Regions from separate parts of the Enterobacter sp. N5-15 genome, predicted to be linked through region 2. Evidence: riboswitches for the same ligand, from Rfam matches in the RefSeq annotation. Region 2 holds a riboswitch; each other region holds the start of a gene.
The links. Region 2 has a riboswitch for thiamine pyrophosphate ahead of thiC (phosphomethylpyrimidine synthase ThiC). Riboswitches for the same ligand answer to the same signal wherever they lie in the genome.
Positions count from the first base shown of each region.

Region 1 (10,190 bases), 500 kb from region 2:
CGCAGATTATTGAGGCAGGACAGGCCGGTGGGCGCTACGCTGAACTGCTGGCGATTAACCTGCTCGAACAGCTGCTGCTGCGACGGATGGAGGCGATAAACGAGTCGCTTAACCCGCCGCTGGATAACCGCGTGCGCGACGCCTGCCAGTACATCAGCGACCACCTGGCCGATAGCCAGTTTGATATCGCCAGCGTTGCCCAGCACGTCTGCCTGTCGCCGTCGCGGCTGTCGCATCTGTTTCGCCAGCAGCTGGGCGTCAGCGTATTGAGCTGGCGCGAGGATCAGCGCATCAGCCAGGCGAAGCTGCTGCTCAGCACCACCCGGATGCCGATCGCCACCGTGGGGCGCAACGTGGGCTTTGAGGATCAGCTCTATTTCTCCCGCGTGTTTAAAAAATGTACCGGTGCCAGCCCGAGTGAATTCCGCGCGGGATGTGAATAAACGGTAAAAAAAGATAAACAAACAGGTGAATGCGGAAAGCAACCTGTAAACTATTCAGACAATTGTTGCCTTGACGCGGTGCGGGGCGCTAAGCAGAATCGCTGATTCGTTTTCTGACCGGAATAGTTATGCAGGCATTGCTGGAACACTTTATTACCCAGTCCGTTATGTACTCGCTCATCGCCGTGGCGCTGGTGGCGTTTCTGGAATCGCTGGCCCTGGTTGGGCTGATCCTGCCCGGCACCGTGATGATGGCAGGGCTTGGGGCGCTGATTGGCAGCGGCGAGGTTAATTTCTGGCAGGCGTGGCTGGCCGGGATTATCGGCTGCCTGCTGGGCGACTGGATCTCCTTCTGGCTGGGCTGGCGCTTTAAGAAGCCGCTGCACCGCTGGTCGTTCATGAAAAAGAACAAAGCCCTGCTGGATAAAACCGAGCATGCGCTGCATCAGCACAGCATGTTTACTATCCTCGTCGGCCGCTTTGTCGGGCCAACGCGTCCGCTGGTGCCGATGGTGGCGGGAATGCTGGATCTGCCCGTCGCGAAATTCGTGGTGCCGAACATCATCGGCTGCGTCTTCTGGCCGCCGTTCTACTTCCTGCCGGGGATCCTCGCGGGTGCTGCGATTGATATTCCTGACGGTATGCAAAGCGGCGAGTTTAGGTGGCTGCTGCTGGGCACGGCTGTGCTGCTGTGGCTGGCGGCATGGCTCTGCTGGCGGTTGTGGCGCAGCGGGAAAGCGAATATCGATCGCCTGACGCGCTACCTCCCGCGTACTCGTCTGCTCTGGCTGGCCCCGCTGACGCTGGGTGTGGCCGTGGTAACCCTGGTCGCGCTGATTCGTCACCCGCTGATGCCGGTGTACGGCGAGATTTTATTAAAAGTGGTCAGCCGTTAAGGACTTTTTCCCTCTCCCCGTGGGAGAGGGTCAGGGCGAGGGCATCAGACCGCACAAGGTAAAAGCAAAACGGCAACCAGAGTTGCCGTTTTTGATGTTTGTACCCTCTCCCCGTGGGAGAGGGCCAGGGTGAGGGCATCAGACCGCACGAATGCCCAACAGCGAAGACGCCCCCGCTTTACCACTCAGCAGTTCTTCTGTTTTTCCATCCCACAAAATACGCCCTTCGGCAATCACCACCGATCGCGGCGCAATGCGAGCGGCATCTTCGATACTGTGCGACACCATCAGCATCGTCAGCTGCTGGCGCTGACAGACGTCCTGCACCAGCGCCAGCATCTCCTGACGCAGCGCGGGATCGAGCGCCGAGAACGGCTCATCCAGCAGCAGGATCGGCTGCTCGCGCACCAGACAACGCGCCAGCGCCACGCGCTGACGCTGGCCGCCGGAAAGCTCGCCCGGCAGCCTGTCGATGAACTCAGCGATCCCCATCTGTGCGGCGATAATCTCCAGCTTCTGGCGCTGGGCATCGTTCAGCCTGAGTCCCGGATGCATTCCCAGCGCGATGTTTTGCCGCACCGTCAGGTGGGTAAACAGGTTGTTTTCCTGAAACAGCATTGAGACCGGACGTTTTGCGGGCGGCGTGTAGGTATGATCGTGATTTTCAATGACGATCGCGCCGCTTGCCGGCTGCAGAAAACCCGCAATCAAATTAAGCAGCGTGCTTTTTCCCGCGCCGCTTGGGCCAAGTACGGCGATCATCTCCCCTTGACGCACGGAGAGCGTGAAGCGCATCGGCAGATGCTGGTAAAGCCAGGTTACATCAGTCAGTTTTAACATCACGCCCCGGAAGTTTTTCGATAGCGGTAAATAAGGCAAAGCACAGCAGCAGCAGTAACAGCGCGGTGACCGCGCCGTCCTGACTGCGATAAGAGCCGATTTGCTGATAGAGCCAGTATGGCAGCGTGCGGAAATCGTCATTGCCAAAGAGAGCCACCACGCCAAAATCCCCAATCGACAGCACGCAGGCAAACGCCAGCGCCTGCGCCAGCGGGCGTTTTAGCGCGCGCAGTTCAACCACCTTCAGCCGCTGCCAGCCCTGCATGCCCAGCGACTGGCACAGCAAACCGTAGCGGCTGTTGACGTCGCGCATCGGGTTTTCCAGCACTTTGAGCGCGTAGGGAATGGCCATCAGGGCGTTGGTGAAAATCACAATGCCATCGGCTCTTTCCGGCAGGCCGATGGTGCTGTTGAACAGTAAAAAGAAGCCCGTCGCCAGCACGATGCCCGGCATCGCCAGAATCAGCATGCCCGTCAGCTCTAACGCCTGTCCGGCCTTTTGGGCCTGCCGGGCATAGAGTTCACGGCTGCTCCACAGCAGCATCATGGTCAGCATGACGCACAGTAACCCAGCCGCCAGGGCGATACGCAGCGAGGTCCAGGTGGCCTGCCAGAGGACGGGCTGTTGCAGGACGGATATGAGATTGCGGTTCAGTCCGTCAACGATAACGGCCATCAGCGGCGGCAGCAGAAGCAGGAGCGCCAGCGCAATCAGGATAAAATCGGTGACGCGGCTGTGCAGGCTGTCCTGCGGATCGCGCCAGCCGGTTATTTGATTGCTGCCAGCGGGAATGGCTTTACTCAGCCGCTGGCTCAGCAGCACCAGCGCAAGGCAGCACGCCATCTGCACCATCGCCAGCAGCGCGGCGCGACCGGGATCGTAGTCGTAACTCAGCGCCTGGTAAATCGCCAGCTCAATGGTGGTGGCCTGCGGCCCGCCGCCGAGCGACAGCACGGTGGCAAAGCTGGCAAAACAGAGCATGAAGATTAACGCCGCGACGGGCGGGATCTGGCGGCGCAGCCACGGCCATTCGACAAAGCGAAAGAATGACCAGCCGCGCATGCCGAGCTGGGCGGCAACCTGACGCTGTTCGCCGGGAATGTTTTCCAGCGCCTGCAAGAAGAGGCGCGTTGCCATCGGCATATTGAAAAAGACGTGCGCCAGCAGAATGCCCCGCAGTCCGTAAGGCGAGAATGACCATTCCAGACCAAGCTGGCCGAACAGCGAAGCCAGCCAGCCCTGGCGTCCGTAAACGCTCAGAATACCAAATACCGCCACCAGCACGGGCAGGATCAGCGTCATGGCGCACAGGCGCAGCAGTGCCAGCCTGCCGGGAAAACGCCGCCGATACAGGGCACGCGCCAGAAAAATGGCCGGGATCGCCGACAGCAGAGCAGAGAGAGACGCCTGCCAGAAGGAGAACCGGATAACGTGCCAGAGGTAGCTGTCGTGCCAGAGGGCGAGCAGGTCGCTCTCTGGCGCGTTGAACCACAGTGCAAGAAAAGCTCCCAGGCTGACCACTACCATCACTATGGCGGCGAGCAGCCCGGGAAGTAACCAGCCGGGAATCAACGGCTGACGGCGCGTTGCCATTCACTTACCCATGCTGCACGCTGCGCGGCGACCTGCTGCGGCGTAAACTCCAGCGAGGCTGTTGGTTTGGTCAACTGCTCGAAACCTGCGGGCAGGGCAACGTTAGTGACCGGATACATCCAGTTGCCTGCGGGAATCGCATTCTGGAACGCCGGTGAAACCATGAACTTCAGGAACTTCTCGGCCAGCTCCGGCTGTTTGCTGGCGGCGGTACGCGCGGCGACTTCCACCTGCAGATAGTGCCCTTCAGCAAAATTAGCGGCAGCGTAGTTATCTTTCTTCTCGGCGATGATGTGGTAGGCCGGAGAGGTGGTATAGCTCAGCACCAGGTCGCTTTCGCCTTTCAGGAACAGGCCATAGGCTTCGCTCCAGCCCTTGGTCACGGTGACGGTTTTGGCGGCCAGTTTCTGCCACGCTTCCGGCGCTTTATCCCCGTAGACCTTCTGCATCCACAGCAGCAGGCCCAGACCCGGCGTGCTGGTACGCGGATCTTCATAAATCACGCGCCACTTCTGGTCACTTTCAACCAGCTCTTTCAGGCTCTTCGGCGGGTTTTTCAGCTTGTTTTTGTCATACACGAACGCAAAGTAGCCGTAGTCGAACGGCACAAAGGTGTCGTTTTTCCAGCCGCCCGGCACGTTAACGGCATCTGCCGCAACGCCGCTTTTGGCAAACAGTTTGGTTTGCGAGGCGGCTTCCAGCAGGTTGTTATCCAGACCGAGCACCACGTCGGCCTTGCTGTTTTTGCCTTCCATGCGCAGACGGTTGAGCAGCGACACGCCATCTTCCAGTGCCACGAACTTCAGCTCGCAGTTACAGTCCGCTTCGAAGGCTTTTTTGACTACCGGGCCAGGGCCCCAGTCGGCAGAGAAGGAGTCATAGGTATAGACCGTCAGGACGGGCTTGGCAAAAGCAGGCAACGCCAGCAGCGCCAGCAGGGGGAGAACTTTTTTTAACACTTTGCACCTCAAAGTTGAGTGGCAAAGGATTTTGAGCGACAGCCTCAAATCCCTTCGCCGGCGTTATCCGGATCAGGTTCGACGGGTATTATCTCAGCGCACATCTGTGATGCAGCACCCCGTTGAGAACGGCGCTATTGTAATGATTTGGTGAATATTACGAAAGCGTTATGGCTCCGGCGGTGCAAACCAGGCGGATTTAAAATCAAACCAGCCCAGGGTATTCATCCGCAGGCCGCGCATGCTGCGCTGGCCCTGGATCATCAGCCAGTGGTGGATCAACGGTACGATCGCCTGCTCGGCCAGAAGCTGCTGGCACCACGCAGCAAGATTCATTTCTCCCGCACGCCACTGGGCGGCATCCTGCTGCCAGTCACGGTCGATGCAGTGCTGGATGAGAGGAACTTCATACAGATGCGAGAAAAGGGAAAAATCGAGCGGCAGGGTAAAGTTGGCGCTGTTGAGCCAGATATCACTGGCGATCTCACCCTGATGCCATTCGTCATAGTCCACTTCCCTGACGTCTAACGTGACCCCCTCGGCTGCCAGCAGTCGGGTCATGATTCTGGCGATAAAACGATGCTCCACGTGCTCGCGGTAGTAGGTCAGGGTGATGGACTCCAGCCCGGCGGGTTTGTCGCAGTGCACCGGGCGGGCGTGGTGCCAGCGCGGAAGCAGGCCGTACGCCGGGAACCAGTATGTCTGGTACTGCTCTTCCGCATGGTAGATCAGATTGGAAGGAGACAAAACGTGGCTGATCCACTTGCGCACGGCCTGATTTGCCCCACGGTGGGTGCGGCGGTCAAAGAGGAGATAGTAACATCCCTCTTCCAGGCGACTCTCCACGGCCTTTTCTCCCGTGGTGGGGCCTTCAAGCGTTAGTCCGGCGCTCAGCTCTTCATTGAGATCCGGTAATACCCACACGTTCACTTCGTCGATCAGCGCCCGATAGCCAAAGTAGTCATCGAACGCGCGGATTTTCAGCTGGTTGCTGTTATTGCGGGACACGGAGTAGGGGCCGGTGCCAATCGGCTGGCTGGCAAAGTTGTTCAACGATTCCCACTCACCGGGCAAAATCATCGACGGCACATAGCCCAGCAGCCAGGGAAGCCACTTATCCAGCTGCGACAGCTCGATATCCAGCGTCCAGGCCGTGGGGGAGTGGACGCGGGAGATATGGGAGTAGAGCGGGAGCTTGCGGACGCGTTCCAGAGAGGCGATGACGTCGTGCATTTCCAGCTCGCGGCCGTGGTGAAAGTGGATGCCGGGGCGTAAGAAGAAGCGCCAGTGAAGCGGGGAAACCTGCTGCCAGTGGTGCGCGATATCCGCTTCCAGTTCCCCGTTTTCCTCATTTATGCGCGTCAGGCCGCTGAAGATTTGCCGGGCCATGTGGGTTTCAGAGCGGCGTAAGGCCGTGCCGGGCAACAGATTTTTCATTGGGCGATAGTAGAGCACCCGCAGGATGTGTCGGCCCTGACGAAAGCTGCGTCCGAGATGGGAAACCAGCATCTGGCGCACGGCGGCTTTGTCGCCCACCAGCTGTACCAGCTGATCGATGCGGTCCTGCTCCAGCAGGTCTTCCGCGCGCTGCTGCTGCAACGCCAGCCCGGTATAGAGAAAGGTCAGTCGCGAGCGTTTGCCGCGTCCCGCCTCCGCTTCCCAGCTTAACCATCCCTGCTGCTGCATGGTGTTGAGCAGCGTGCGCATATGGCGGCGGGAACAGCTAAGCAGGTCAGCCAGCTCGTTGAGCGTGGTCTCCTGCGATTGCCCCTCGCAGCACTGCCAGAGGCGGATAAACTGTTGTTGCAGACGACCGGAAGGCATAAAAGGGGAACTCCTGACAAAAAACCAGCAATTTATTTATCCCTATATTAGGCCAATAATTCTCCTCGATGAAGCGAGGAGGTAAATTATGAAGAGGTCTACCGCACGTCAGTTTTATCAGCAGTACTTTTCAGCGACAAAGGGATCGTCCTGGCTGGCCCGCCGGTGTGCAGAGCAACGGCTGAAAACGTTAGAAGAATTGATGCAGTGGGACGTTACAACACCGACCTCTTCCCGCTAACTCGCCTCGATCATGTGTGACTGAGTATTGGTGCTAATCACCCGCCAGCAAAATGTTTTTGCTGGCTTTTTTCGTTTATTCTTTCACCCGGTTTCGATTTGCTTTCACAAGGACTTGCGCATGCTGTGGTTGATGACGATGGGGCGGCGCCTGAACGGCGTGTATGCCGCTTTTATGCTGGTGGCCTTTATGATGGGCGTGGCGGGTGCGCTGCAGGCGCCGACGCTGAGCCTGTTTCTCAGCCGCGAGGTGGGGGCACAGCCGTTTTGGGTCGGCCTGTTTTATACCGTCAACGCCATTGCCGGGATCCTGGTCAGCCTCGCGCTGGCGAAACGATCGGACAGCCAGGGCGATCGCCGCAGGCTGATCCTCTTTTGCTGCGCCATGGCCGTGGGCAACGCGCTGCTCTTTGCCTTCAACCGTCATTATCTGACGCTGATTACCTGCGGCGTGCTGCTGGCGTCGCTGGCGAACACCGCCATGCCGCAGCTGTTCGCGCTGGCCCGTGAATATGCGGATAATTCGGCGCGGGAAGTGGTGATGTTCAGCTCGGTGATGCGTGCCCAGCTCTCGCTGGCGTGGGTCATTGGGCCGCCGCTGGCCTTCATGCTGGCGTTGAACTACGGCTTTACCGCCATGTTCTCCATCGCCGCCGGGATTTTTGTCATCAGCCTGGTATTGATTGCCTTCGCGCTGCCGTCCGTGGCGCGCGTCGAACAGGCGACGGATAAACCTGTCACCCAGGTGAGCGGCTGGCAGGACAAAAACGTCCGCATGCTGTTTATTGCCTCCACGCTGATGTGGACCTGCAACACCATGTACATCATCGATATGCCGCTGTGGATCAGCAGCGATCTGGGTTTACCGGATAAACTCGCGGGGATCTTAATGGGGACCGCCGCCGGGCTGGAAATTCCGGCGATGATTCTGGCGGGTTACTACGTTAAGCGCTTTGGAAAGCGTCGGATGATGATCGTCGCCGTGGCGGCCGGGGTGCTGTTCTACGCGGGGCTGATCCTTTTCCATTCGCGTGAAGCGTTGCTGGCGCTGCAGCTGTTTAACGCCGTGTTTATCGGGATTGTTGCCGGGATCGGCATGCTCTGGTTTCAGGATCTCATGCCCGGTCGTGCAGGCTCGGCGACCACGCTTTTTACCAACAGTATTTCAACCGGGGTGATTCTGGCAGGCGTGATTCAGGGGGCGCTGGCGCAAAGCTATGGGCATGCGTCTGTTTACTGGATGATTGCGGCGATCTCTGTCGTGACGCTTCTGCTGACCTGCCGCGTGAAAGACGTGTGATTGGATCAATGAAACGGAGCCCGGAAATGCCGGGCTCTGCGAACCGTTTACTCTGAATACTGATATTTACGCTGCGCGCGTAGCGTCAGGTACATATGGACGAGGCCCATGAAACCGTGTGCCCAGAAATATGTCTCAATAAAGACCGTCAGGAATTTATGCAAATTTAAGGCGGATTCCGTGATGGACGACACGGGCCCGAGCGTGGCGTTCAGCACGAACCAGGCCGCGCCGCAGAGTGCAACGCCCAGCAGCGCCAGCACGCCCAGACCTTGCACCGTTGCCGCCATGCCGCCGGCATGCGCGTCAGGAAGCTGACGCTGCGTGAGGGTGCGAATATCGTCAATGATTCCACGAAAATCCAGCACCAGCCAGGCGAAGTAATATTTAAATCCGCGCTGGGTTAACATCCATGCCATCATGGCAATGCCACAAAAAATTAAACCAAATCCGGAGATAATATGCATCCAGGTGACAATTCCGTTCAGTCCGGATTCGTGAAGGGCTTCACTTTCGGTGAAATTAGAATTGATAATCTGGACCAGCACCAGAACGGCCACAAGAATGTGCAGTACGCGAAGAAAAGGCGTTTCTTTATGGGGAAGCGCATTGCGTAGCGTTGGGTTCATCGCTTTTTACCTCAATAATGAGAGAGCTGATGCGATGCAGTGTGACGCAGATTAATTAACGAAACCTTAACGATGGATTGCGTCACACTGTATTTATGCGTTCTGATTAGCGGGCAGGATCAATATGCGTCATCACGTTCAGCACGTTGAATTTTTGCATCACGTTGTTTCTGGCATTGACGGCAATCTGATGCCCTTCTTTTACGCTTAATTCGCCGTTCACTTCCAGATGGACATCGACAAGGGCTAAATCGCCCATCTTGCGGGTTTTTAAATCATGGAGTCCGGTAACGCCCTCGGTTGAGAGAAGACAGGTTTTGATGTCGTGCTCCAGCTCGGGCTCAAGCGAACGGTCCATCAGGTCGTGCAGGGCATCGGCTGAGAATTTGTAGCCCATATGGGCGATAAATATCCCAACAATCAGGGCCGCAATCAGGTCCATCGCGTGAAAACCCACTAAATTCCCGGCAATCCCGATGGCGACAACCACTGACGAGGCGGCGTCAGAACGGGCATGCCAGGCATTGGCTATCAGCAGCGAGGACTGAATACGTTTTCCCGTGGCAAACATGTATCTGAACAGGCTTTCCTTCACGACCAGCGCCAGTATCGCCACCCACAAAGCGGCCCCTTTCACCAGCTGATGCGTCTCGGGGTGAAGCAGTTTATTCCCTGCGGACCAGAGCATCCCGACGCCAACAAGCAGCAGAATAGCGCCAATAATGAGCTTTGCACCGTTTTCGAAACGCAGATGACCGTAATGATGATCGATATCAGAGGCTTTCTGACTCTTTTTATTCGCAATCAAAACGACAAAATCAGAGGATAAATCGGAAAGAGAATGAATCCCATCAGCAATTAATCCCTGTGAGCCGGAGAATATACCTGCAACTATCTGAAAGCCGGTGAGTAAACTATTTGTTATCACGCTCACTATTGTGCATTTTTGTATTTCTTGAGAACGGAGGTGAGACTCATTGCCATTTTTCTTTTCCATGATAATTTCCGCTGCCAGCTAATTGAGAGATTATTCTGCGCAGGGAACATTAAATTGACATTAAATGTAACGTCATTATTGGCTGGGTTTGCGAAGTATTTACAGAAGGAGGATTGGGGATCGGGATAAAACGCGGCCTGCAGAGTGCGCTGCAGGCCGGAGGATTATTTCATAAATGCGGGTTGTTTTTGTTCGTAAGTGGCAATTGCCGCTTCGTGCTGGAGTGTTAAACCAATGCTGTCCAGACCGTTCAGCATGCAGTGACGGCGGAAGGCATCAATGCTGAAGCTGTAGGTCTTATCCCCGGCTTTCACCACTTCGGCTTCCAGATCCACTTCAAACGAAATGCCCGGATTCGCCTTAACCAGCGCGAACAATTCATCGACCTGTTCATCGCTCAGCGTCACCGGCAGCAGCTGGTTGTTGAAGCTGTTACCGTAGAAGATATCCGCGAAGCTTGGGGCAATG
Region 1 is NZ_CM170150.1:751,716-761,905, forward strand. It holds gene araC (arabinose operon transcriptional regulator AraC) at 1-443, shown strand, start outside; gene AC2TE5_RS03545 (DedA family protein) at 572-1,339, shown strand; gene thiQ (thiamine ABC transporter ATP-binding protein ThiQ) at 1,478-2,179, opposite strand; gene thiP (thiamine/thiamine pyrophosphate ABC transporter permease ThiP) at 2,163-3,773, opposite strand; gene thiB (thiamine ABC transporter substrate binding subunit) at 3,749-4,732, opposite strand; TPP riboswitch at 4,764-4,864, opposite strand; gene sgrR (HTH-type transcriptional regulator SgrR) at 4,901-6,556, opposite strand; gene sgrT (glucose uptake inhibitor SgrT) at 6,645-6,797, shown strand; gene AC2TE5_RS03575 (sugar efflux transporter) at 6,918-8,096, shown strand; gene AC2TE5_RS03580 (cytochrome b/b6 domain-containing protein) at 8,144-8,725, opposite strand; gene AC2TE5_RS03585 (cation diffusion facilitator family transporter) at 8,832-9,722, opposite strand; gene leuD (3-isopropylmalate dehydratase small subunit) at 9,887-10,190, opposite strand, start outside.
Region 1: linked by a shared signal. The riboswitch ahead of thiB (thiamine ABC transporter substrate binding subunit) and the one ahead of thiC (phosphomethylpyrimidine synthase ThiC) in region 2 are both predicted to bind thiamine pyrophosphate.

Region 2 (10,190 bases):
CTCTTCGTCGGTCATCTCGCGACCTTCCTGGGTCATTTCCAGCATCGCGACGGTCGTAATAGATGCCTTACTGACTTCAATAGCATGCTCCAGCGTTTCACCGCTCAGACGGGAGTGAAGCAGTTCGCTTAACGCCACGCAGGCATCAATGGCCGGGTAGACGCCGTACAGGTCAAAATCATCCGCAGCCGGAATCGCCTCTTCCAGCTTTTCCAGCTGGGAGTCGAAGTTCACCTTCGCGTCTTTCACCGTCAGCGTTTCCCAGATCAGATCCAGAATGCGGCGGTAGATATGGCCATCACCAAAGCCCGTCTCCTTACAGAACGCGGCATAGTTGGGATACATGCGCTCGCACAGGCAAGCCATAAACGTCACGTGCTGCCAGCTTTCTACTTTCTCAAGGCGCAGGTGAATCGGGTTTTGTAGCATGATGATCTCTCGAATCGAAAATTAGGCGCAGTTTACCTGAATCATCGCTGAATTTCCTGCCAACGAACAAAAGCCGGACGCGAAGATGCCACGGCGTCTGCCCAGCGCGTCGGCTCCGGCAAGCGGTAGCCCTTCATGCAGCGCTGCACCCATGTCAGGGCGCTGTCCATGCTCACCCGGTGCCCGGTGGCGATAAAGAGCGGATTACAGCGCGCCTTGCTGCGCCAGACCCACGCTAGCTGCTCGCCTTTATGGATAAGCGGCGCCAGCGCGCCCGGCTCGGCAGAAAGAGGTTCAAACGCGCCGCACAGGCGTTTCTTGGCGACGCCAATGGTCGGCACATCCACCAGCAGCCCAAAGTGGCTGGCAACGCCTAAACGTCGCGGGTGTGAAATACCGTGTCCATCGACAAACAGCAGGTCAGGTTTTTGCGAGAGTTGCTCCCACGCTGCCAGCAGCGCGGGATATTCGCGGAAGGAGAGAAAGCCCGGAATGTACGGCATGGTGGTCGCGATACGCGCGACCTTGTACTCCACCAGCTCAAGCGACGGGTATTTCAGTACCACCATCGCCGCTCGCGTCACTTCCCCACCCTGCTCGAATCCGACGTCTGCTCCGCCAATGTACTGCGGAGGATCTTTATCCAGACGATCCTCGCGGATCACCGATGAGGCCAGTTCGATTTGTTGAGCGCGCAGCGACGCGAGATCCATAACCACTCCTTACTTGTGATACTGGGCAGAAAGCCGATGCACCGCCTCCACAAATACGCCTGCGTGTTCTGGCGGTACATCCTGATGGATGCCGTGGCCGAGGTTAAAGACGTGGCCTTCCCCCTGGCCGAAACCAGACAGTATAGTCGACACTTCTTCTTCAATGCGGGCAGGTGGCGCATAGAGCATGGACGGGTCCATGTTGCCCTGCAGCGCCACTTTGTCGCCCACACGACGGCGCGCATCGGCAATATCGGTGGTCCAGTCGAGGCCCAGCGCGTCGCAGCCGGTTGCCGCCATCGCTTCCAGCCACTGACCGCCACCTTTGGTGAACAGCGTCACCGGCACGCGGCGACCTTCGTTTTCACGCAGCAGGCCGTCAACGATTTTATGCATGTAGTACAGGGAGAACTGCTGATAATCGCGCCCGGTCAGCACGCCGCCCCAGGTATCGAAAATCATCACCGACTGCGCACCCGCTTTAATCTGCGCGTTCAGATAGAGGGTGACGCTCTTCGCCAGCTTGTCGAGCAGCGCATGCAGGGCCAGCGGCTCGGCGTACATCATCTTTTTAATCATGGTAAAGGCTTTGCTGCTGCCCCCTTCCACCATATAGGTCGCCAGCGTCCACGGGCTGCCGGAGAAGCCAATCAGCGGCACTTCACCTTTCAGCTCGCGGCGAATGGTGCGCACGGCGTTCATCACGTAGCCCAGCTCGCCTTCCGGATCGGGGATCGGCAGCTTATCCACGTCGGCTTTGCTTTTGATTGGGGAGGTGAAACGCGGACCTTCACCGGTTTCGAAGTACAGGCCAAGGCCCATTGCATCCGGAATGGTCAGAATATCCGAGAAGAGGATCGCAGCATCCAGCGGGAAGCGGCGCAGCGGCTGGAGCGTCACTTCACAGGCCAGCTCGGCGTTTTTGCACAGCGACATAAAATCGCCCGCCTGCGCGCGCGTGGCTTTGTACTCTGGCAGATAGCGTCCCGCCTGGCGCATCATCCACACCGGGGTGACATCAACGGGCTGGCGCAGCAGCGCACGCAGATAACGATCGTTCTTCAGTTCGGTCATTTTTGCAGTTCCTTAAGCGTCATGGCCTCAGTGTAACACTACTCATACTCGGCCCGACACATTGCCACGGTATCTTCTATCAGCCGACGCGCCACGGTACCCGGCGGAGGCAACAGCGGTAAATCGTCGTAGCGATACCAGTTCGCGTCCAGCAGCTCTTTCTGGTCAATAACGATCTCGCCGCTGTCGTATTCGGCCATAAATGCCGTCATCAGCGACTGCGGGAACGGCCACGGCTGGGAGGTGACGTAGCGCAGGTTCTTCACTTTGATCCCGCTCTCCTCCATCACCTCGCGCGCCACCGCCTGCTCCAGCGTTTCGCCCACTTCGACGAAGCCGGCCAGCACGGTGTGGATGCCGTTGCGATGGCGGGTATGCTGCGCCAGCAGGATGGAATCCTCCCGGCGGATAGCGACGATAATGCACGGCGCAATCTGCGGATAGTAGCGCTCGCGGCAGTGGCTGCAGAGCATCGCCCACTCGGTTTTGCTCGGACGCATGGTATGACCGCAGTAGCCGCAGTATTTATGCGAGCGGTAAAACTCTGCCAGCTGCACGCCCCGCCCCGCCAGCTGGAACAGCCCCACGTCCAGATCCAGCACCTGGCGCACGGATCCCATGTCCTGGCGGCGGGGCTGTTGGATCAACCACACGGGCTCACCCTGCCACTCGCCGATCTTTAGCGCTGGCTGGCCAACAAGTTCGAACGCCTCAGCTGCGCCATAGGGGATTTCCCCGGCAGGCAGCCATAACTTTTGTTCGTGACTGACGATCCACCAACCAAGATCTGATTTTTCAATAATACGATCCATATCTATTGCACTACCTTCGCTTCACTGACATGTTGTTAGCATTGTGGTTACATTCTGGATAAGCAGATTCAATCCTACATTTTGCGGAGTCGACCATGTTAAACCAGCTGGAAAGCCTGACTGAGCGCGTTAGAGGAAGTAACAAACTGGTGGATCGCTGGCTACATGTACGCAAGCATCTACTCGTGGCTTATTACAATCTGGTCGGTATTAAGCCTGGCAAAGAATCGTTTATGCGACTGAATGAAAAAGCGCTGGATGATTTTTGTCAGGGCCTGGTCGACTATCTGTCCGACGGCCATTTCAATATTTATGAACGCATTATCCGCGAAATGGAAGGGACAACACCGTATTTAGCGGCCAGCAAGCTCTATCCGCTGCTGGAAGCCAACACCCAGCAGATCATGGATTACTATGATTCCGCGCTTGAGAACGCCATCGATCACGATAACTATCTTGAGTTCCAGCGGGCGCTATCCGACCTCGGTGAAGCGCTGGAAGAGCGATTCACGCTGGAAGATAAGCTGATCGCCCTCGTGCTGGACAATGATTTGAACATCAGTAACGAAGAGAACGTCGCGCGCCCTGCTTGAGTTCTTCATCGTTAACGAGTAATTTACAACCATTCGCCCCTCTCACGAGGGGGATTTTTCTTGTCGGAGTGCCCAGCGCCTGAAAGCGCGGGCTGAGACCGTTAATTCGGGATCCGCGGAACCTGATCAGGCTAATACCTGCGAAGGGAACAAGAGTCACACTGCTGTTGTATCGCCTGAGGGCGATCCTCTCTTGCTTCATCCGTCGTCTGACAAGCCATGTCCTTCACTTTTGGAATGAGCTATGTCTACTGCAAAACTGACCCGCCGCGAACAGCGCGCACAGGCCCAACACTTCATCGACACGCTGGAAGGCACCGCTTTCCCGAACTCGAAACGCATCTACATTTCCGGCTCGCAGGCCGATATCCGCGTCCCAATGCGCGAAATTCAGCTCAGCCCGACGCTTATCGGCGGCAGCAAAGATAACCCGCAGTATGAAGACAACGAAGCCGTGCCGGTATACGACACCTCCGGCCCTTACGGCGACCCTGATGTTGCCATCAACGTCCAGCAGGGTCTGGCGAAGCTGCGCCAGCCGTGGATTGAGGCGCGTGATGATAGCGAAGCGCTAAACGAGCAAAGCTCTGCCTACACCAAAGAGCGCCTGGCCGACGACGGTCTGGACGGGCTGCGCTTTACCGGCCTGCTGACGCCAAAACGCGCCAAAGCGGGCAAATGCGTGACCCAGCTGCACTACGCGCGCCAGGGCATCGTCACGCCGGAGATGGAGTTCATCGCCATCCGCGAAAACATGGGCCGCGAACGCATCCGTAGCGAAGTGCTGCGCTATCAGCATCCGGGTGAAGGCTTTGGCGCTCGCCTGCCGGAGAACATCACGCCGGAGTTTGTGCGCGACGAAGTGGCCGCAGGCCGCGCGATTATCCCCGCCAACATCAACCATCCGGAGTCCGAGCCGATGATTATTGGCCGCAACTTCCTGGTGAAGGTCAACGCGAACATCGGTAACTCGGCCGTGACCTCCTCCATCGAAGAAGAGGTGGAAAAGCTGGTCTGGTCCACGCGCTGGGGTGCGGACACGGTAATGGACCTCTCCACTGGCCGCTATATTCACGAAACCCGCGAGTGGATCCTGCGTAACAGCCCGGTACCGATTGGTACCGTCCCGATTTATCAGGCGCTGGAGAAGGTCAACGGCATTGCCGAAGACCTCACCTGGGAAGCGTTCCGCGACACGCTGCTGGAGCAGGCTGAACAGGGCGTGGACTACTTCACCATTCACGCGGGCGTGCTGCTGCGCTACGTGCCGATGACGGCTAAGCGCCTGACCGGCATCGTCTCGCGCGGCGGTTCCATCATGGCGAAGTGGTGCCTCTCCCATCATCAGGAAAACTTCCTCTACGAGCACTTCCGCGAGATCTGCGAAATCTGTGCCGCGTACGATGTCTCTCTGTCGTTGGGCGACGGCCTGCGTCCTGGCTCTATTCGCGACGCGAATGACGAAGCGCAGTTTGCCGAGCTGCACACGCTGGGCGAACTGACCAAAATCGCCTGGGAGTATGACGTGCAGGTGATGATTGAAGGTCCGGGACACGTGCCGATGCAGATGATCCGCCGCAACATGACCGAGGAGCTGGAGCACTGCCACGAAGCGCCGTTCTACACCCTGGGGCCGTTGACCACCGATATTGCGCCGGGCTATGACCACTTCACGTCAGGCATTGGGGCGGCGATGATCGGCTGGTTCGGCTGCGCCATGCTCTGCTACGTGACGCCGAAAGAGCACCTCGGCCTGCCAAACAAAGAGGACGTGAAGCAGGGGCTGATCACCTACAAAATTGCCGCCCACGCGGCGGATCTGGCCAAAGGCCACCCGGGCGCGCAAATCCGCGATAACGCCATGTCGAAGGCGCGCTTCGAATTCCGCTGGGAAGACCAGTTCAACCTGGCGCTGGACCCGTTCACCGCCCGCGCCTATCACGACGAAACCCTCCCGCAGGAATCAGGCAAAGTCGCACACTTCTGCTCTATGTGCGGGCCGAAGTTCTGCTCGATGAAAATCAGCCAGGAGGTGCGCGACTACGCCGCCGCGCAGACCATTGAAGTGGGTATGGCGGACATGTCAGAAACCTTCCGCGCCAGAGGCGGCGAAATCTACCTCAAAAAAGAGGAGGCGTAATGTACCAGCCCGATTTCCCGCCCGTCCCCTACCGTTTAGGGCTCTATCCGGTGGTGGACAGCGTGGAGTGGATAGAGCGCCTGCTGAAGGCTGGCGTTCGCACCCTCCAGCTGCGCATCAAGGATAAACGCGACGAAGAGGTGGAAGCGGATGTGGTTGCCGCCATCGCGCTTGGGCGTCGGCATAACGCCCGCCTGTTTATCAACGACTACTGGCGGCTGGCCGTTAAGCACCAGGCTTACGGCGTGCATCTGGGTCAGGAGGATCTGGAAACAACGGATCTGAGCGCTATCCGCGAAGCCGGGTTGCGCCTTGGCGTTTCAACACACGATGACATGGAGATCGACGTGGCGCTGGCGGCCCGTCCCTCTTACATCGCGCTGGGTCACGTCTTCCCGACGCAAACCAAGCAGATGCCCTCCGCACCGCAGGGTCTGACGCAGCTGGCGAACCACGTTAAACGCCTTGCCGATTACCCTACCGTCGCCATCGGCGGGATCAGCCTTGAACGCGCCCCGGCGGTGCTGGAGACCGGCGTCGGCAGTATCGCCGTCGTCAGCGCCATCACCCAGGCCGCAGACTGGCAATTCGCCACCGAACAGCTGTTACAGCTGGCAGGAGCGGGTGATGAACGATCGTGATTTTATGCGCTACAGCCGTCAGATCCTGCTGGAAGATATCGCCATCGACGGGCAGCAAAAACTGCTCGCCAGCCGGGTGCTGATTGTCGGTCTGGGCGGGTTAGGCGCGCCCGCCGCGATTTATCTGGCAGGTGCAGGTATCGGTACACTGGTGCTGGCCGATGACGACGAGGTTCACCTCAGCAACCTGCAGCGACAAATCCTCTTTACCACCGAGGATATCAACCAGCCGAAAGCGCAAATCACCCGACAGCGCCTGAACCAGCTCAACCCGGATATCGAGCTGATTGCCCTGCAGGATCGGCTCAGCGGTGAAAGCCTGAGCCGTGAGGTCGCCCTTGCCGACGCGGTGCTGGACTGCACGGACAACATGGCGACGCGCCAGGCGATTAACGCCGCCTGCGTGGCAAGTAATACGCCGCTTATCACCGCCAGCGCGGTGGGTTTCGGCGGGCAGATGATGGTCCTGACCCCGCCGTGGTCGCAGGGCTGCTATCGCTGCCTGTGGCCGGATGATGCAGAGCCCGCACGCAACTGCCGTACGGCGGGCATTCTTGGTCCGGTGGTCGGCGTAATGGGCACAATGCAGGCGCTGGAAGCCATCAAGCTGCTCAGCGGCATGGAGACGGAACGCAATACGCTGCGGCTGTTTGATGCCCGCTCCAGCGGCTGGCGCCATCTGGCCTTACACCGCGCAAGCCGCTGCCCGGTATGCGGAGGTCGCGATGCGCATTCTGTTTAACGATGAGCCGATGAGATGCGACGACGGGCTCACCGTTGCGGTACTGCTCGACAAGCTGCGTCAGCTCAGGCCGGGAAGGGCGCTGGCGCTCAATCAACAGATCCTGCCGCGCGAGCAGTGGGAACATCAGCAGGTCAATGACGGCGACCAGATCCTGCTGTTTCAGGTTATCGCAGGGGGCTGAGATGTTACGTATTGCCGATAAAGTCTTTGATTCACATCTGTTTACCGGAACCGGAAAATTCGCCTCGCCGCAGCTGATGGTGGATGCCATTCGCGAAAGCGGCAGCCAGCTGGTGACGCTGGCGCTCAAGCGCGTGGATCTGCGTCATCACAGCGATGCCATTCTGGCTCCTTTACTGGCGGCTGGCGTCACGCTGCTGCCCAACACCTCCGGTGCCAAAACGGCCGAAGAGGCGATTTTCGCCGCGCAGCTGGCCCGCGAGGCGCTCGGCACCCGCTGGCTGAAGCTGGAAATTCATCCTGACGCCCGCTGGCTGCTGCCTGACCCTATCGAAACGCTGAAAGCGGCTGAAAAGCTGGTGCAGCAAGGGTTTACCGTCCTGCCTTACTGCGGCGCCGACCCTGTTCTGTGCAAACGGCTGGAAGAGGTCGGCTGCGCCGCCGTCATGCCGCTGGGCGCCCCCATTGGCTCCAACCAGGGGCTGGAAACCCGCGCGATGCTGGAAATCATCATCGAGCAGGCTACCGTACCGGTGGTGGTGGATGCGGGCATTGGCGTGCCAAGCCATGCCGCGCAGGCGCTGGAGATGGGTGCCGACGCGGTGCTGGTGAACACGGCCATCGCGGTTGCCGACGATCCGGTCATGATGGCGCGTGCGTTCCGCATGGCCGTTGAGGCTGGCCTGCTGGCAAGGGAGTCCGGCCCCGGCTCGCGCAGCTTCCAGGCGCAGGCCACCAGCCCGCTGACCGGTTTTCTGGAGGCGATCTCATGAGCACGTTTACCGAGCGCTGGCGGCAGCTTAGCTGGGACGACATTGCCCTGCGCATCAACAGCAAAACGACGGCTGACGTGGAGCGCGCGCTGAACGCCCGCCATCTGACCCGCGAGGATCTAATGGCCCTGCTCTCCCCGGCGGCCAGCGCGTACCTCGAACCAATGGCCCAGCGAGCGCAGCGGCTCACCCGCCAGCGTTTTGGCAACACGGTGAGCTTCTACGTGCCGCTCTATCTCTCTAACCTGTGCGCCAATGACTGCACCTACTGCGGTTTTTCCATGAGCAACCGCATCAAGCGTAAAACGCTCGATGAAGGTGAGATTGCCCGCGAGTGTGCGGCCATTCGTGAAATGGGCTTTGAACATCTTCTGCTGGTCACGGGCGAACATCAGGGAAAAGTGGGAATGGACTATTTCCGTCACCACCTTCCCGCCATTCGTCGTCAGTTTGCGTCGTTGCAGATGGAAGTGCAGCCCCTGGCGCAGGAGGAGTACGCGGAGCTCAAAACCCTCGGGCTGGACGGGGTCATGGTCTACCAGGAAACCTACCACGAGGCGACGTACGCCCGGCACCACCTGAAGGGCAAGAAACAGGATTTCTTTTTCCGCCTGGAAACACCGGACAGGCTGGGTCGCGCGGGCATCGACAAAATCGGTCTGGGCGCGCTGATCGGGCTCTCTGACAGCTGGCGGGTGGATTGTTATATGGTGGCGGAACATTTGCTGTGGCTCCAGCAGCACTACTGGCAGAGCCGTTATTCCATCTCCTTCCCGCGCCTGAGACCTTGCGCGGGCGGGATTGAGCCGGCTTCGCTAATGGATGAACGCCAGCTGGTGCAGACCATCTGCGCGTTTCGCCTGCTCGCCCCGGAAGTGGAATTATCGCTCTCAACGCGTGAGTCCCCGGCGTTTCGCGATCGCGTTATCCCGCTGGCGATTAACAACGTCAGCGCGTTTTCCAAAACGCAGCCTGGCGGCTACGCCGACGATCGTCTGGAGCTGGAGCAGTTTGTGCCGCATGACGGACGACGTCCGGAAGCGGTCGCCGCAGCCCTGACGGCGCAGGGTCTTCAGCCTGTCTGGAAAGACTGGGACAGCTGGCTGGGAAGAACCTCGCAATGACGTTGAAACGCACTGCAACATCATAAAAAATTGTCGAGGCGCTACGAAAAGGCAAAACCGGATGATTGTCATCGCTCGTCCGGTTTTTTATTGTCACACGGTCAGCAACGGATGCTGACCAGGGCGAAAAGCTTCTTCCTCGTTTCGCCCTGCCTCTGGTTCATTGCACAAACGGCCCCAGCCAGTTGAATAAGCATTTTCTTAATGGTTCTTAAGATAAATCATCCCGTCAGAAATCGTGTGCCGTATAATTCACCGCTAACCGCAGGACAGCGACTATGCTGAGAGGATATCGGCAGACGAAAAGTATTCACCATCAGGAACGATGTACAGCTCATGGCACTTCACAGCAAAAAGCTCTCTTTTACCCGACCAATCATGCTCAGCTTCGCGGGGATCATCTGCAGTTTTGTGGTGATCGCGGTCGCGGTGACGCTTTCGCAGCGAAAGGATTTTCTTGAGGATTATCACAAGATTAACAGCAATTTCACGCACAACCTGGCGGTGAACTACACCGAGTCGATCCTGCGTGAAAACGACTATATCCTTGGCCGTGCCGCGATGTACTTTTCGCGTAACGACAGGCTAAACGAGACGCTCAACGTCAACCCGACGCAAGGGCTGCAGATGGTGATGCATCTGCAGAACCTGATGCCGACCGTATCCTCCATCTCTCTGGCTGACACGCAGGGGCATTATCTTCGCGCACCGGAAGTACTCCCCACGGAGAAGAGTAAAACCTTCGATCCCCGAACGCGGCCGTGGTTTGTCGCTCAGGCCGAAGCCAGTATCTTCAGCCACTATACTCGCCCCTACATGGACTACTTCACCGGCCATCCGACGGTCACGCTCTATAAGCCATTGATTTCACCGGAAGGCAGACTAAAAGGAACGATCGCGTTTCATCTTGATTTGACGTCAATGGGCTACACCCTGCGTCAAATGGTGGCACCCGTTCAGGGGGAA
Region 2 is NZ_CM170150.1:249,967-260,156, reverse strand. It holds gene AC2TE5_RS01210 (YjaG family protein) at 1-429, opposite strand, end outside; gene nfi (deoxyribonuclease V) at 471-1,142, opposite strand; gene hemE (uroporphyrinogen decarboxylase) at 1,152-2,216, opposite strand; gene nudC (NAD(+) diphosphatase) at 2,255-3,028, opposite strand; gene AC2TE5_RS01190 (Rsd/AlgQ family anti-sigma factor) at 3,124-3,621, shown strand; TPP riboswitch at 3,676-3,787, shown strand; gene thiC (phosphomethylpyrimidine synthase ThiC) at 3,866-5,761, shown strand; gene thiE (thiamine phosphate synthase) at 5,761-6,402, shown strand; gene AC2TE5_RS01175 (HesA/MoeB/ThiF family protein) at 6,389-7,144, shown strand; gene thiS (sulfur carrier protein ThiS) at 7,128-7,328, shown strand; gene thiG (thiazole synthase) at 7,330-8,100, shown strand; gene thiH (2-iminoacetate synthase ThiH) at 8,097-9,224, shown strand; gene AC2TE5_RS01155 (sensor domain-containing diguanylate cyclase) at 9,561-10,190, shown strand, end outside.

Region 3 (10,190 bases), 2.0 Mb from region 2:
TAGAGCGGATTCGCCGCGAAAGAGGCGCCCGCCGAGTGCTCAACGCCCTGGTCCACCGGCAGAATAGAGAGATACCCGGTGCCGCCGAGCCGCCCGGTGTTGTAGAGCGTCTGCATATTTCGCAGGACCGCAGGCGGACGGTTGTTATCGATCATCACGCGGTCAACGTAGTCATGACCAGGCAGATACAGCTGGTCGGCTGGAATGGTCATACAACGATGCTGTAAAAGGCTGTCGGCGTCTTTGCCAAGCAACTGCGCAATATCAGTCATGTGATACTCCCGTAAGTCCGACGTCGTGTCGGTGTGTGTTTATCCAGTCCCATCTTTTATGGGCAGACTAAGCCTGGTACCGACTTAACAGATTTTCCACCCTTTGCATTTTTTTTCAGCACAATCTGCTGGCTCGATTCGTGTACAACAAAACTGTTACATTGATCAAACAATCGCCACAAAGGTATTTAAAAGGTATTATTGAGTGGTATGTTAAAGGCGTACCCTCTCTGACATGCAGGATTAAAAAATGAAAACGAAAGTCCAACTGTCATTCATGATGTTTGTTGAATGGTTTATCTGGGGCGCTTGGTTTGTGCCGCTGTGGCTGTGGCTGAGCAAAAGCGGTTTTACCGCCGGGGAAATCGGCTGGTCTTACGCCTGTACCGCCATTGCCGCTATCCTTTCACCGATTCTGGTCGGCTCGCTGACGGACCGCTTCTTCGCCGCCCAGAAAGTGCTGGCGGTGCTGATGTTCGCCGGTGCGATTCTGATGTACTTCGCCGCCCAGCAAACCCAGTTCAGCACCTTCTTCCCGCTGCTGCTGGTTTACTCCCTGACCTATATGCCGACCATCGCGCTGACCAACAGCATTGCCTTCGCCAACGTGGACGACGTCGAGGCCGATTTCCCGCGCATCCGCGTGATGGGCACCATCGGCTGGATCGCCTCCGGGCTGGCGTGCGGCTTCCTGCCGCAGATGCTGGGCTACAGCGACATTTCCGATACCAATATTCCGCTGCTGATGACGGCCGCCAGCTCCGCCCTGCTCGGCGCCTTTGCCCTGTTCCTGCCGAACACCCCGCCGAAGAGCACCGGCAAGCTGGATATCAAAGTGATGCTGGGGCTGGACGCGCTGATCCTGCTGCGCGACAAAAACTTCCTGGTGTTCTTCTTCTGCTCGTTCCTGTTCGCCATGCCGCTGGCCTTCTACTACATCTTCGCCAACGGCTATCTCACCGAAGTGGGGATGAAAAACGCTACCGGCTGGATGACGCTCGGCCAGTTCTCCGAAATCTTCTTTATGCTGGCGCTGCCGTTCTTTACCAAACGCTTTGGTATTAAGAAGGTCTTACTGCTGGGTCTGATCACTGCCGCCATCCGCTACGGGTTCTTCGTTTACGGCGGAGCGGAACAGTACTTCACCTACGCCCTGCTGTTCCTCGGCATTCTGCTGCACGGCGTGAGCTACGACTTCTACTACGTCACCGCGTACATCTACGTGGATAAAAAAGCGCCGGTGCACATGCGCACCGCTGCGCAGGGCTTGATTACGCTGTGCTGCCAGGGCTTTGGGAGCCTGCTGGGCTACCGCCTGGGCGGCGTGATGATGGAAAAAATGTTCGCATACAAAGAGCCGGTGAATGGGCTGACCTTCAACTGGGCCGGAATGTGGGCGTTTGGTGCAATCATGATTGCCGTGATTGCCGTGCTGTTTATGCTGTTTTTCCGCGAATCGGATAAAGAGATCACCGCAATTGAGGTGGTTGATGGCGATGCCGCGCTAACACAAGGGGAAGTTAAATGAAACAAGAACGTGTTCTCGGTGCTCTTTACGGGCAGGCGTTAGGGGATGCGATGGGCATGCCGTCGGAGCTGTGGCCGAGAAAGCGCGTCAAAGCGCACTTCGGCTGGATCGACCGCTTTTTACCCGGCCCGGCAGAGAATAATGCGGCCTGCTATTTCAAACAGGCGGAGTTCACCGACGATACCTCAATGGCGCTGTGCCTGGCGGACGCGATTATTGAGTGTGAGGGAGACATCAACGCGGACGTTATCGGCAAGCATATTCTGCAATGGGCGCTCGATTTCGATGCGTTTAATAAGAACGTGCTCGGCCCGACCTCCAAAATCGCGCTTAACGCGATTCGCGACGGGAAGCCGGTCAGCGAACTGGAAAACAACGGCGTGACCAACGGGGCGGCAATGCGCGCCTCCCCGCTGGGCTGCCTGCTTCCGGCCACGCGTCTGGAGCACTTTGTTGAGCAGGTGGCGCTGGCCTCCAGCCCGACCCATAAATCCGATCTCGCCATTGCCGGCGCGGTGGTGATTGCCTGGGCGATTTCCCGCGCCGTCGACGGCGAAAGCTGGCAGAACATCGTCGATGCGCTGCCGGGTATCGCCCGCTATGCGCAGGAGGCGAAAACCACCACCTTCAGCGCGTCGCTCGCAGCACGTATTGAGCTGGCGCTTAAGACCGTGCGGGAAGCCAACGGGGTTGAGTCCGCCAGCGAGCAGGTGTACCAGCTCGTGGGGGCCGGAACCAGCACCGTTGAGTCCGTTCCGGCGGCCATTGCGATGGTCGAACTGGCGGGAACCGACCCAAACCGCTGCGCCATTTTATGCGCCAATCTGGGCGGCGATACCGACACCATTGGCGCAATGGCGACGGCCATCTGCGGTGCGCTCCACGGCGTGCAGGCGATTGACCCGGCGCTCAAAGCCGAACTCGACGCCGTCAACCGGCTCGATTTCGGCCACTATTGCGAGAAACTGCTGCACTATCGGGAGCAAAGGGAGGGCGTATGAATTCATTTGCCCAACGTCTCGACACCCTGCACGCCACGCGTCCGGTAACGGTGCTGGGCGCAGCGGTGATTGACGTCATCGCCGACGCCTACGCCCTGCCCTGGCGCGGGTGCGATATCGAGCTCAAACAGCAGGGCGTGAATATTGGCGGCTGCGCGCTGAATATCGCCATCGCCCTGAAACGGCTCGGCATTACGGCGCAAAACGCTCTGCCCGTCGGCCACGGCGTGTGGGCGGATATCATCCGCAACGCCATGGCGAAGCAGGATCTGCACAGCGCCATCGAGGCCGAAACCGGCGATAACGGCTGGTGCCTGGCGCTGGTGGAGCCGGACGGCGAGCGCACCTTTATGTCCTTTAGCGGCGTGGAGAACCAGTGGCAGCTGCGCTGGCTTGATGTGCTTAACATCCCGTCGAACAGCCTGGTCTATTTATCCGGCTATCAGCTGGCCTCGCCGTGCGGCGAGCTGCTGACACGCTGGCTGGAGGGGTTGCAGGACGTGACGGCCTTTATTGATTTCGGTCCCCGCATCGCGGATATCCCCGACGCGCTGATGGCGCGAATTATGGCCTGCAGACCGATTGTGTCGCTTAATCGTCAGGAAGCGGAGATCGCAGCCGAACGACTGGGTGTAGCGGCTGAAAATCTGGGTGCGGAGTGGCAGCATCGCTTCGGTGCCGCCCTGATTGTGCGGCATGATAAAGACGGTGCCGCATGGTATGACGGTGACGTCTCGGGCGTTGTTCCGGCATTTCCGGCCACGGTGGTGGATACCATTGGCGCTGGCGACAGCCACGCGGGCGGAACGCTTGCCGGGCTGGCGGCGGGATGGTCACTGGCAGACGCCGTTCTGCTGGGGAATGCCGTGGCGTCCTGGGTAGTCAGCCACCGCGGCGGGGACTGCGCCCCGACTCGCGACGAATTATTCCTCGCACACAAAGACGTATAGATCGCTGCGACAGTAGCTGATGCTGTACTCAATCGGCCGGTGCTGTTGGTCAAGCGCGACCTGCTTGATCACCAGCACCGGTATTTTTTCGTCCATCTTAATGTGCGCCTGAAACTCGCTGTCCGGCATGCGGGCGCTGACCCGCGAACGGGTACGCTGCGGGAAAATATTCTGACTGCGGAAGTAATCGTACAGCGAAATGCCAATCGCATCCGCATCGGGAATCAGCCCAACCGGCACCCAGGACTCTTCGATCGACACCGCATCGTCATCCACATAGCGAATGCGCTTGAGCAAAAAGACTTCGCTGTCCGGCGGGATCGACAGGTGGTTTGCGACCTCTTCCGGGCATTTCACCACCCGCTTGTTGACCCATAGCGTATTCGGCTTTTGACCGCGCAGCACCACCTGCTGGGAAAAGCCGCGCGCCTCTTTCAGCGAATATTCAAAGATGTTGTTGATTTGCGTGCCATAGCCACGGGAACGCGTCACCACGCCCTCTTCCTCCAGCGCCTGCATCGCTTTTCGCACGGTGATGCGCGACACCCCGGTTAACTGGCTCAGATCGCGCTCGCCGGGCAAAATATTCCCGTGCTCTAACATGCCGCTTCGCACCGCATTTTTTACCGTTTCGGCAAATTTCAGGTACAGCGGCGTGTTGTCAGGCGCGGCGATCCGTTCATTCAGTTGAGCGATTAACCGGGTATGCGCTTGTTCCATCTCTGTTTTCTCAGGCGTGGTGTTTCCTGCCAGTATACTGGGTTACCACCATGCATGAAAATGATGAACCGGCCCAATACCGTGACCCACTTCCAGAGTATCGGCTTTTGCCAGCGCCGCTGAGAGCCAGATTTTCGCTTCGCGCACCGTATCGGACCAGCCGTCATGCCGTGGACGCAGCGCCGCCAGCGCGGCAGAGAGCGTACAGCCCGTACCGTGGGTGTTTTTGGTCTGCACGCGCGGCGCGGTAAAGCGTACTTCGCCGTCGCGGGTAAAGAGCCAGTCCGGACTTTCGGCATCATCCAGGTGTCCGCCTTTCATCAGCACCGCGCCGCAGCCCATTGCCAGCAGCGCGTTCCCCTGCGCTTTCATCTCGCGTTCAGTTTGCGCGTGCGATGTGCCCAGCAGCGCGGCGGCTTCCGGCAGATTGGGCGTAATGAGCGCCACCTGCGGCAACAGCTTATTGCGCAGCGTCTCGACGGCGGAGGCGGAGAGCAGCGGATCGCCGCTTTTTGCCAGCATGACGGTATCCAGCACCACGTTTTGTACCTGATAGCGCTTAAGCCGCTCGGCCACCGCTTCCACTATGTCGGTCTCGGCCAGCATGCCGATCTTGGTGGTATCGATGCGGACGTCGCTGAACACCGAATCCAGCTGCGCGGCAACAAAATCCGGTTCAATACGGTAGACCGACTGCACGCCGCGCGTGTTTTGCGCCACCAGCGCGGTAATGACCGAGCAGCCGTACGCGCCAAGGGCCGAGAAGGTTTTCAGGTCAGCCTGGATACCCGCGCCGCCGCTGGGATCGGTGCCGGCAATGGTCAGGGCGTTAATCCGCTTCATGCCTGCTCCTCCAGCGTGTAGAGCGCATCCAGGAACGCGCTGGCAAAACTGCCCGGCCCAAGTGACTGCGCAACGGCCACCGTTCCGGCCCGCTTCATCCATCCGCAGGCGGCAGCGACGTTATCCATCCGGTCGCCCGGCAGCGAGCAGCTCGCCGCCACAACGGCAGAGAGCGCGCATCCGGTTCCCACCACGCGCGTCATCAGCGGATCGCCGCCCGTGACCGTGCGGGTACGTTGCCCGTCAGTGATGTAATCCACCTCGCCGGTGACGACCACAACGGCATTTGTCTGGCGAGCCAGCGCCTGTGCGGCGGACACCGCGCTGGCGGCGGTATCGGTCGTATCAACGCCGCGCCCGCCCGCGCTCATTCCGGCAAGGGCAAGAATTTCAGAGGCATTGCCGCGAATGGCGGTCGGTTTCAGGGCAAGAATTTGATGGCAAAAGCGGGTGCGGAACGTCAGGGCACCCACGGCAACCGGGTCCAGCGTCCAGGGCTTGTCTGCCGCCACCGCGCTCTCAATCGCCCGGCGCATCGACTGGGCGCGCGGTGAGGTCAGCGTGCCAACGTTAATCAGCAGCGCATCGGCGATCGCGGCAAACTGTTCAGCCTCTTCGGCCTCAATCACCATCGCGGGTGATGCGCCAAGCGCGAGCAGAACGTTGGCCGTAAAGGTCTGTACGACATCGTTGGTCATACAATGGGTCAGCGGAGAACAGGTTCGGAAGTGGCGTAAAACGTGTAAATCGAGCAGGTCAGGCTGCATGGGTTCGCTCCTGCCTTGCGTGAAGAAGCGATGACCGGGAAGGCATCTGACTTCCCTACGCTGGCATTATCCAGATCAGGTAATACGGGTATTTCTCAGCCTTCAACGAAGAAGGGCACCCCGAGTCAAAATACTTTTAAAACAGAGAGTTATAAAAACTCATTAACGTTGTTTAGTGTAACCGCGGCCATGGGCCAGGCGCAAGGAGTTTCGATTTATCGCCGGGCGTGTCATAGCTGAAATCTCCAGACGTACTTTCCAGTCATTTGCCTATATTTATTACGCTTTAGTTAATTCTGGTTCAATAATTGTTAACGCCTTATTGAAAACCTTTATTACGCACGTTTACTGAGGCTATTATTTTTATTTTTTATTACGTGCCCCTTCATCTTTTATAAGATATAGAAACTTCTTTCGCATGAAAGAAAAAGGAAATATTAATTTATTTAAACCCATTGAACATTCGTATTTTCATCAATGGCTTAACGTTTCCCCTGGCTTACCACACAATCCATAAGTCAATGTATACATTAAATAAATCACCACGGCGTCGTATCCTGACCATGTATTTATTCATATCATTTATGATTTAGATCAAAATAATCAGTTTGGGTTTAATTGATAGTTTATTCACGCAACTAAAAAAGATCTAAGCAATGAATAACCTGTATTGATATATGGAAATACAGATACCTTCATGCTCAATAAAGCCAAAACCGTTCTGCTTAAATTTGTTTTTCAATACGTTAATGATGTGAGTCCTTCGAATGAAAGCTTTTAAGAAATCTGTTATTTCTGTTTTTGTATTAGGCGTGGTAGCAGGTAGCGCCATGAATATTACCGATGCTGCTGCAGCCTGGGACGATGCATCAATCACAAATATTGTGATTGACCATCAAGACCAAATTACGCAAAACAATGCTGATAGTATTGCTCGCGATCTCTCAACTGACAATCGCTTAACTCAGGTTGATAGCGACCTTCAATCGACTAAATTAGGTGTTTTGATCGTTGATCAAGCCACAAATGAGGCTAAGCAAAAAGCATTACTTGCTGGTGCGCTCGCAGATACTGCGAATCAAAAAAGTGAGGCTGCTTTACAGGGCGTCATGACGAACGGCACTGAAATTATCAATATGGAAAACGTTAACAAAGTGCAGGATAACCGTCTTGATAGCCTGGAAAGTGCCCCTAAACCCACTAACGGCGTAGATGGAAAAGATGGCGTGACGACTACCGTGACGCGCGTGCAGGTTGACGCAGCAACGCAAACGAAAGTGGCTAACAACAGCCAGGCTGTTACCGCCACCGCTCAGGAACTTCAGGCAACAAAGCAGACGTTACAGGCAATGAATAACAACACCCGCCAGCAGTTCAAATCATTGCACGACGAAGTGGATAATAATAAGAAACAGGCCAACGCCGGTATCTCGGGCGCCATGGCGATGGCAGGTTTACCGCAGGTACAAACGAATCAGCATGTTATGTTCTCTGCTGGCGGTGCAACGTACAATAGTGAAAGCGCCCTTGCCGTTGGGGCATCCGTTAACGTCAATCCACATACGATCGCCAAAGTCAGTTTCTCTGATGACACCGCAAATAACATGGGTGCCTCCATTGGCGTAGGGGTCGGCTTTTAATAGAAAAGCAGCATGGCAAAATATATTTTTATCTCTTTAATATTATACATGGCACTTATCCTTATTGGCATATGGTTAGGTTGTATGTATCACTCTTATTATATTTGCGGATATTGAACATTCTCCTGCTGCATATTTTTAACTTAAGGTCTTTGCGTAATGAAAAAAACTCTCTTAGCGGTAGTCATGGCGGGGGCTACTGCTCTGCTTTCTGCATGTACGTCGCCTGCTCAGCGCATGGCTGAATGTGAACGCCAGGGGATTAGCAAAGATACGTGCTACCTGGCTGAGCAAAACCGCCAGAATGCCTACAATGAATCCGCACAAAATGCAGCATGGGCGAACGCGCGTGATGCCGCTGCGGGTACGGGAATCTGGGCTAAGAAAGATGCGAAACAACATGCTCAGGCAGCTAAAGCGGCGCACACCTTTAAATGGGAAGGGATGAAAATTACGATTAGAGGTGAGATATTAGATGTTGACGGCGTATTAGGCGCGCTGGATGAAAACGAGCCTAAGGCAAAGGTTTATTCACAAGGGTTATACACCTTCATTTACTATCCTGCTAAAGGCAAATTAGCGGTGAGTAAAGAAGGTCAGTTTCAGGGCTACGCCAGAAAGATTAAATAATACTAAAGGCGACACCTGTCGCCTTTAGTATTTGCGGACCTTACTGAATTTTTCTGATGTAACTCATTTACTCTAACTGCCACGCACCGGCATCAATGAGCAACGCACTCCCCGTCCAGGCAAACAACGCCAGTTCGCGAGCCCCCGCTTCAGGATAAATGCGGCTGCTGAGGCACGCTTCACCCTCATTGACAAACACCTCCACCGACGAGTTGTCAAAGAACAGGCGCAGGTTTAGCGTGTCGTTCAGGTTTATCGCAACGCTTCGGGTCCCGCACAGGCCATACTGCGGATAGTGACGCTCCAGCACCAGGCGCTGCATCTGCGCATCGACATAGATACGTAACCCGTCTCCGAGACGAATACCGTACTGCTCCGCGCTGCTGTTGACGCAATCCCACTGCAGAATGACCTCCATCGCGTCGCAGCTTTCCACCTGAGCGATCTGCTGATTGTTAAGCGCGCTCACCGGCCAGGGGAACCACGCCCTGCGCAGGCTTTCGACTTCTCTGGCCGGGCGCATTTGCAGACGGTCATCCGCACTCAGCGTCAGCTCGCGCGGTAAGGAGAGCATACCCGCCCAGCCGTCCTGCTGTTCCGGCAGGGGCGATTCCCACATGTCCAGCCAGCCGATAACGATGCGGCGGCCGTCGGGAGTCATGAAGCTTTGTGGCGCATAGAAATCATGCCCGCGATCCATCTCCACAAACTCCCCTTCACGCACGAAAGGTTGACCGGGCTGCCACTCGCCCAGCAGGTAGCCGCTCTGGAAAAGATTACGGTTTTTGAATCCGTCTGCCGCCAGCCCCTGAGGCGAAAACATCAGCACGCGTTTATCGTTGAGGGTAAAAAAATCCGGGCATTCCCACATATAGCCCATCTCTTTTTCAGCCACCGCAAGCACGCCCATATCCTGCCACGCGTGCAGATCGGCAGAACGGTATACGCGCACCTGGCCCGTCTCACCGTCTCGCGCGCCGACAACCATGTACCAGCTCTCCCCTTCACGCCACACTTTCGGGTCGCGGAAGTGATGCAGGCCTGGCGGCGTGTCAACAATCATTCCCTGCCGGGCAAAATGAACGCCGTCACGGCTGGTCGCCAGGCACTGCACCTGGTAGAGATTAGCCTCATCATCAGGGTCGCCGTGGAATTTATGTCCGGTGTAAATCAGCGCCAGCGTATCGCCATCGACTACCGCCGAGCCGGAAAAACAGCCGTCCTTGTCTTCTGGTCCTTCCGGCGCCAGTGCTACCGGAAGGTGTTCCCAGTGAACTAAATCCCTGCTGCGCGCATGGCCCCAGTGCATCGGCCCCCACTGAGTCGAGTATGGATGATGCTGGTAAAACGCGTGATACCAGCCGTCAAACCACACCAGGCCATTCGGGTCGTTCATCCAGCCGGCACGTGCGGCGAGGTGGAAACGCGGATACCAGCGCAGGTTAAGACGGCCTTGTCTGGCCTGCAGTTCCTGTTCAGCTTTGGCAATGGAATACGTCATGTGTCTACTCTTTTCAGTCAGATAGTGGAAGGTTGCGGCATTAACGGGTCAGAAGAGGACTTGCCCGAGCGCAACAGGAAGATGGAGATGAGCGTGGTGCTGAAAACTAACAGCCCCATAATGAGATAGGACTGGGCAAAGCCGTATTTCTCATAGCTGTAACCGGCCAGCGGCGACAGAACCGAGGCGATCACCGAGCTTGTACAGGCAAAGCCCACCAGATAGAGGGTGGAAGAGAGCCGCTTGTCAAAATGCAGGCTGTTGTATTTAAAGATTGAGACCAGCAAAACGGGCAGCTCAACCGCGTGCAATAGCTTGGTAATGGAGATCAATACCGG
Region 3 is NZ_CM170150.1:3,144,679-3,154,868, forward strand. It holds gene fbaB (class I fructose-bisphosphate aldolase) at 1-272, opposite strand, end outside; gene AC2TE5_RS14940 (nucleoside permease) at 523-1,800, shown strand; gene AC2TE5_RS14945 (ADP-ribosylglycohydrolase family protein) at 1,797-2,801, shown strand; gene AC2TE5_RS14950 (PfkB family carbohydrate kinase) at 2,798-3,751, shown strand; gene AC2TE5_RS14955 (GntR family transcriptional regulator) at 3,725-4,471, opposite strand; gene thiD (bifunctional hydroxymethylpyrimidine kinase/phosphomethylpyrimidine kinase) at 4,514-5,314, opposite strand; gene thiM (hydroxyethylthiazole kinase) at 5,311-6,081, opposite strand; TPP riboswitch at 6,117-6,214, opposite strand; gene AC2TE5_RS14970 (YadA C-terminal domain-containing protein) at 6,849-7,721, shown strand; gene AC2TE5_RS14975 (hypothetical protein) at 7,881-8,351, shown strand; gene AC2TE5_RS14980 (glycoside hydrolase family 32 protein) at 8,419-9,852, opposite strand; gene AC2TE5_RS14985 (MFS transporter) at 9,870-10,190, opposite strand, start outside.
Region 3: linked by a shared signal. The riboswitch ahead of thiM (hydroxyethylthiazole kinase) and the one ahead of thiC (phosphomethylpyrimidine synthase ThiC) in region 2 are both predicted to bind thiamine pyrophosphate.